Regions from separate parts of the Paenibacillus sp. MAH-35 genome, predicted to be linked through region 2. Evidence: riboswitches for the same ligand, from Rfam matches in the RefSeq annotation. Region 2 holds a riboswitch; the other holds the start of a gene.
The links. Region 2 has a riboswitch for cyclic di-AMP ahead of AC3Y2E_RS18660 (TrkH family potassium uptake protein). Riboswitches for the same ligand answer to the same signal wherever they lie in the genome.
Positions count from the first base shown of each region.

Region 1: linked by a shared signal. The riboswitch ahead of AC3Y2E_RS27280 (resuscitation-promoting factor) and the one ahead of AC3Y2E_RS18660 (TrkH family potassium uptake protein) in region 2 are both predicted to bind cyclic di-AMP.

Region 1 covers NZ_JBYUPU010000037.1:55,035-58,448, forward strand. Annotated here, with positions in the region: gene rnmV (ribonuclease M5) at 1-236, opposite strand, end outside; gene AC3Y2E_RS27280 (resuscitation-promoting factor) at 403-1,461, opposite strand; cyclic di-AMP (ydaO/yuaA leader) riboswitch at 1,811-1,963, opposite strand; gene AC3Y2E_RS27285 (ABC transporter ATP-binding protein) at 2,238-2,984, shown strand; gene AC3Y2E_RS27290 (ABC transporter permease) at 2,981-3,414, shown strand, end outside.
Region 2 covers NZ_JBYUPU010000017.1:15,014-18,427, reverse strand. Annotated here, with positions in the region: gene AC3Y2E_RS18665 (potassium channel family protein) at 1-414, opposite strand, end outside; gene AC3Y2E_RS18660 (TrkH family potassium uptake protein) at 429-1,769, opposite strand; cyclic di-AMP (ydaO/yuaA leader) riboswitch at 1,860-2,054, opposite strand; gene AC3Y2E_RS18655 (CPBP family intramembrane glutamic endopeptidase) at 2,384-3,414, shown strand, end outside.

The sequences.
Region 1 (3,414 bases), on a different contig from region 2:
AGGAAGGCGTGCTTGCAGCCCGGGACTTTAGCCGAGACGATTTTGCGGATGCGTTCGCCTGCATGATCCGGATCTGTGAATATAATAACGCCGCGGCGCTCCTTGGCGAGCGCAATTCGTCTCAGCACTTCGTCGCCGATCGCCGAGCCGCCAGTCTCGATCGTCTCCGCATCCACCGCCCTCTTGATGGCGACTGTATCGTCCCGTCCTTCGACCACGATAATTTCTTGAATCATGTTCTGTGATTCCTTTCCTTGTACGAACAAAAAGAAGAGGGCTCGCCTCTTCTTTCACATTGTTGTTATATATCAATATACCCAATGATCCCGTTTCGATCAACGGTATTGCGGGTAATTGAATAATATATATAGGGCCGGAAGGCCCCGAAACTGCAGCGGAGCATTAATTATCTACCGGCTTTTCTTTGCCGATAATATAGACTTTGTATCCACGCTTCAGGCCGAAACGCTTGGCATAGTCGGGATTATCGAAGTAAACGTCGATTTTGTTGCCTTTGATAGCGCTGCCCGTATCTTCGGCGCGGCGCAGACCGATCCCTTCGATGTACACCCACCAGCCAATCGGGATGACTTTCGGATCGACCGCAATTGTACGTCCTTCACTTACCTTGGCGCCGGAAGACGTAATGCCGTATTGGGGGTGATCGCTGGTCTTGCCTGTTGAAGCAACATCCACGGAATAAGCGGTTAGCGTAACATTATTCAAAATTTGCTTGTAGCCGAATTTGACGTCGCCTTTCGCTACCTCATCGATATTCGGCGAAGAGGCGGACAAGACGACTACCGGATTTTTGGTTCCAAGCGCAACCACTTTAGTAACGCTTTCCTGTGCAACTTTCGTATCGACGACATTCTCAGCTACGAGCTCGCCGTCTTCGTATACCTTCTCGATCTTCTTCGCAAGTACGCCTTCTACGCCTTCCGATACAACCTGCTCCTTACCCTTGAGCAGATTGGGATCGTCTTGCTTGACCGTCTCGAACGGAATCGTTTCGGTCTGGTCTTCCACAACTTTGTGCACGCGGACAATCTGAATTTGAGAACCTTCCGTTACGGCTTCTTCCGCGGGTGGCGTCAGCTTGTCGAGTTCCCCGATCTCCATGCCGAGATCTTGCAGCGTCTGCTCTACGGTTTTGCCGACCGTGTATAACGTTTCGGTTCTGCCGTCAGCCGTGAGCTGCACCGGGATTGTATGCTGGATATGAAACTTATCGTTATGCTTCAACTCGGTACCAAGCACCGCCGAAACCCGGTCGTGCTCGCTTACCGGAATTTGCTGTTCCTCCAGAAGAGCGGACAATGTAGTTTGTCTCGTTTTTATGTGTTTCTCTTCCCCGTTTACCACTAACCCCACTTTTTTGATAGACGTGCCTTGCATGAGCAGCACGAACATCATTGTCATCACGATTGAAAACAAAGCGCCTACTAAGATCAAACGCAAGTTTCCATGCTTCCATCGCATTGCGAAAGACATGCTGGATGATCGCTTTACATGGGTTTCTCCGTTTTGAATAACGCCCACTTCTTCGGTCCTCCTTCATCAGCCTCGCCGTCGAGTGTTACGCATGACTAGAATTGACGTGACCTGGTTAAATTTGGATGATTCACGCTATTGCCATCGTGTTGTAAGGCTTCGGGCTACAATCGTTGACAGATCCGGTATGTTCTGTCCATGCAGGAATATTTTCGAATTGTGCGAAAATAAAAGCCGCGGCGAAGAGGTACTCTTCTCGCGGCGTTGAATCGAATGCTCATCCCATACTTGGGAGCGCATCAATGCCCGACAATCGTGCCTCTCTCTTCACGCTTACGAGGTTAGCTGCCGGGTTCGGACGCGAGAGTCGCCCTAATTGCACAGCGCCGCGAACGGCTTCGTGCAGTATTCACCCCATAGATAACTTGGTTCCCCCGTTTCCCTGTCGGAAACTCAGCGATGGGTAAGTCGATGGCGGTATGCGGTTAGAATCATTATGATCGTTATATTAAAGCCTTATGAAAAACCTGTAAAGAGGAAATAAATCCGATTTTCATGCGAAAAGGGGAAAAATCACCGAGAATTCACTTTTTTTATGCAACAAATCGTTGTTTTTCTTCGTCTAATTCTTTTATGCCGCTTTCTTCGTGTGCCAAACGCGAAAAGAAAGCGCTTTAACGTGATTTGCTCGAACAAAAATGTTATGATGTCCACAGGTAAAAGCTTACATGTGGAGGAACATTATGAAACCGTTTTTGCATATTCAGGGGATGTCCGGCGGCTACATCTGGAACCGGCCGGTCGTCCACGAACTCTCGTTTTCGATCGATTCCGGAGAGATGGTCGGGCTGATCGGATTAAACGGCGCAGGCAAAAGCACGACGATCAAACATATCCTCGGGCTGCTCGTCCCTCAGCAAGGAGAAGTTCGGGTGAACGGGCTCCGCGTGTCGGACAACGCCGAGAAGTACCGCGCCTCCTTTGCCTATGTGCCCGAAGCCCCCGAACTGTACGAGGAACTGACGATCCGCGAACATTTACGAATGACGGCTATGGCTTACGGACTCGATGAGACGCAGTTCAAACGCCGCTCGAAAACGCTCGCCGGCCAGTTCGACATGACCGAGAAGCTGGACTCCTTCCCTCAGACCTTGTCGAAGGGCATGCGTCAAAAAGTAATGATCATGAACGCATTTCTTGTCGAACCTCCGCTGTATGTCATCGACGAACCGTTCCTCGGACTCGATCCGCTCGGCATCCGGTCGCTGCTCGATCTGATGGTGGAGCGCAAACGGAACGGCGCCGCCTTCTTGATCAGCTCTCATATTTTGTCGACGCTTGAAACGTATTGCGACCGGTATGTCGTCCTTAACAGAGGGAGAATCGCGTCGAAAGGGACGCTCGACGAGCTGCGCCGGAGCGCCGGGGCTGTCCCCGATACAACGCTCGACGACGTATTTTATACGCTAGTAAAAGGGGGACCGACATGAACCCCGCAGCCGCTTTATGGAAAAACCGGTTGTCGGCCCATCTGAAGATCGTGTCGCGGTATACGGCATATGCCGGGCAAAGTGGATTTTTCCTGTTTCTCCTGATCGCGTTCATCGCCTCCTCCTATTTTTACGGCAAAGCTCTTGGACGCATACCGGAAACGTTCCCGTATGCAATCGTCATCGCTTTATGGCTGACGCCTTTTATCGCAGTTAGCCCGATCCGGACGCTGTTGCGGGAAGCGGATCTGATCTTTCTCCTGCCGATGGAAGCCCGGATGGGACCGTACTTCCGGGGCGCGATGCTGTACAGCTACTTGTCTCAATCGTTCCTTTTGATCGTCGCTTTTTCAGCGAGCATGCCGCTGTACCGGCACGGATACGGGGAGAACGCCCAGCCGTTCCTCGCTCTGCTGTTGTTCGTGCTGGC
Region 2 (3,414 bases):
CAGATTTGGGTTCACGAGCTGGTGCGCAACCCGGATGCCCATATCGCGCTCGGGATAGATGATCCGGTCCACGCCCAGCCGCTCCAGCACTTTGCCGTGCAGCACGGACAGCGCCTTCGCCACGACCATCTCGACACCGAGATCCTTCAGCAAAATCGCCGTCATGATGCTTGCCTGAATATCGTCTCCGATCGCAACGATGACGCAATCGAAGTTGCGGATTCCGATCGAACGCAGCGTCTCTTCGTCCGTCGAGTCCGCGACGATCGCGTGGGTCAGCACCTCAGACATTTCGCTGACAGCCTCTTCGTCCCTGTCGACGCCGAGCACCTCAAATCCGTTGTTGGTCAGCTCCCGGGCGAGACTGGAGCCGAACCTCCCCAGACCGATCACTGCAAATTGTTTCATTTTCATCGTAAAAACTTCTCCTATCCGATAATAATTTTACCTTCCGGATGTCTATATAGTTCTCTCTCCGTTTTAGGCTGCAGCGCGTAAGCCAGCGTAATCGGTCCAAGCCGGCCCGCAAACATCGTGATCATAATAATGATTTTACCGAAAGCCGTCAGCTCCGGAGTCAGACCCATCGATAAGCCGACGGTACCGAAAGCCGACGTCACTTCGAATAAGATCATTAGGAAGGAATGGTCCTCCGTCGTAGAGAGCAGCATCGTCATAAATACGACCAGGAACAAGGCGAGGATCGTAAGCGTAATCGCTTTGTAAATCCGGTCTTTGGCCAGCCGGTAACGAAACAGGACGATATCTTCCTTGCCCCGGATCATCGCGATGACGGCGCCGATCAGCGTCGTAAAGGTGGTCGTCTTGATTCCCCCGCCGGTCGAACCCGGGGACGCGCCGATAAACATCAATATAATGATAAAAAATTGTGTCGCTTGCCGGAGTCCTGCGATGTCGAGCGTATTGGCCCCCGCGGTGCGTGGCGTCACCGACTGAAAAAAGGAGGCGAGCACTTTGCCCGTGCCGTTCAAAGCCCCAAGCGTCTTCGGATTCGTATATTCGAATAAAAAGATGACGATCGCTCCGAATACGATCAGAAACCCGGTCATGCTAAGCACGACTTTGGAGTGAAGTGACAGCTTGCGTTTCTTTCCGTATTCCATCAGATCCGAGATTACGATAAAGCCGATGCCCCCCAAAATAATAAGCGACATGGCGACGATATTAATCAGCGGGTCGTCCGCATAAGGCATCAGACTCCGAAAATGGCCGAAAAGATCGAATCCGGCGTTATTAAACATCGAAACCGCGTGGAACACTCCCATATAAACCGCACGGCCGGCGCTATAGTCGAACGACCAGCGAATCGCGAACAGTGCAGCGGCTGCAAGCTCAATCGTCAAGGAATACAGCAATACTTTGCGGATCAGCCGCACGATCCCTTCCATCGAAACCTGATTCATTGCTTCCTGCAGAATCAGCCGTTCCCTTAGCGAGATCCGCTTGCGCAGGACGAGCGCGATCAGCGTTGACATCGTCATGAAACCGAGTCCCCCGACCTGAATAAGCGCCATAATGACTACTTGACCAAATACGGTAAAATACGTTCCCGTGTCAACGACAACCAGCCCGGTTACGCACGTAGCCGAGGTCGCTGTAAATAGAGCATCCACCAGAGGCAAACCTTCCCCGTTCGTTGTGGACACGGGCAAAGACAGCAGCAGCCCGCCCGAAAAAATAATCAGTGCGAAGCCCAGAACAAGAAATTGCGGCGGCGTAAGCCTTCTGAACCCTATAAGTGGTTTCAAGCAGGGTCACCTCTCCGATCGGCAAGACGGATCGTAGTTTGCAGGAACAACAAAAAAAGACATTGGAATCCCAATGCCGTTTGTCCGGTGTGGTTTCCAAACTGAAGCCTACGAGGTTAGCTGACGGATTCGGGTTGTAAGGCACCCTTTTCGCTTGCCGCTGCTGGGAACGGTGCTGCGAAATTCACCCCATGAGCAAAACTTGCGGTTTTCTCGGACACCGCAAAACTGCTCCTACTTGAATGGTTCCCCCGTTTTCATTAAGAAATTCGGCTTGATATGAGAGTCCGCTGCGATGCGCGCACCTTAAACGGCTCGTGTTGTAGAGTTTCTTATTCCGCTTTTCAGATTAGAGTCCGGTCTTCGCGTAATGGTGCGCTGGCAGTAGCGGCTCTGAAGCAGAAGCGAATAATACTTGACGAACTCGATTATAATCCCGCCGCACCCGCTTGCACAAAGCCGGCATTCGCTTAAAAACATGGAGGAATCGGCGGCTTCCGGCCGAATAACAAGCGTGCCTGCCTCTTTTCATTGTCCCTACCTCCGTTGCTTCCGTTTAAGTGGCATTTCGAAAAAAAGTATGTTACGTTAGAAAAAAAGTTCGGGAGGGATCCATGAAACGCCCGTTTTCATCCATGCTGGGAACTTTTGCTGTTATCGGCATCCTCTTATTCGTCATCACCAACTGGTGGTCTTTTTTTACGGGAAACAAAGAGCCCGACATCTTAACCGAGACGATGCCGACCGTATCCAAGCAAGCGGCAGCGGACGCCGCAAAGGCGCATATCGCAGAGTTGACCGGTTATCCGGCTTCCAGCACGTTCGTCGTCTACCAGTCCGACAAGCTGCTGAGCGGCTATATCCAGAAGGAGAAGCGGGTCGCGGATTACAAATCCCGGTTTCAGGAACGGGCTCCGATCGATTATTATCGCGTCGATCTGACGGACGGGCGCGGAGCCGAATATGTCGTCGATGTACATATGACAAGCGGCGCCGTCATCGGGTGGAGGAAGAGCAGCCGGGAGAACGCCCCGTCGGTCGAGGTAGGCCGCCGGATTGCCGAAGAGGTGCTGCGGAAGGACGGACTCTCCCTCTCTGACTACAGCTCGCTCCGGCCGAACGCCGCTACGCCCCACCGGTTCGTATTCGAGCATCGCGCAGGTACGATCGGCGGCGCCAAGCTGCTGAAGGTAGTGGAGGTCCGGGGCGGGCAGGCAACCGCCTATTATAACGAGTTCCGGATTCCGCAAAGCCATCTCGACTGGGTCAAACGGCAGGACCAGGCGGCCTCGGCGATGACGCAGTGGAATTTGATCCTGTCATCGGTCATGGGGCTGGCCGCCATCGCCATTGCGATCGCTTACCGGAAACAGATCTCGTTCGTCCGGGGGATCGGCTTAACGGCCACCTTTCTGGTGTTGTACTGGATCAACAATATCAATATGATTCCCGCCTTCAAAACACTCGAAGCCGAAGGCATGGACCCCTTCTTCTCAACTGAAGCCGCCGTCGTCACCATGATTCTGATGACGGTCGTCGTGACGATCATGGCGATCATCTGTTACTTCTCGTTCGCCGCCGGCGATCCGCTGTGGCGGGAACAAGGAAGACGGCTGTGGCCGCGATGGAGAGAGCCGGGCTTCGG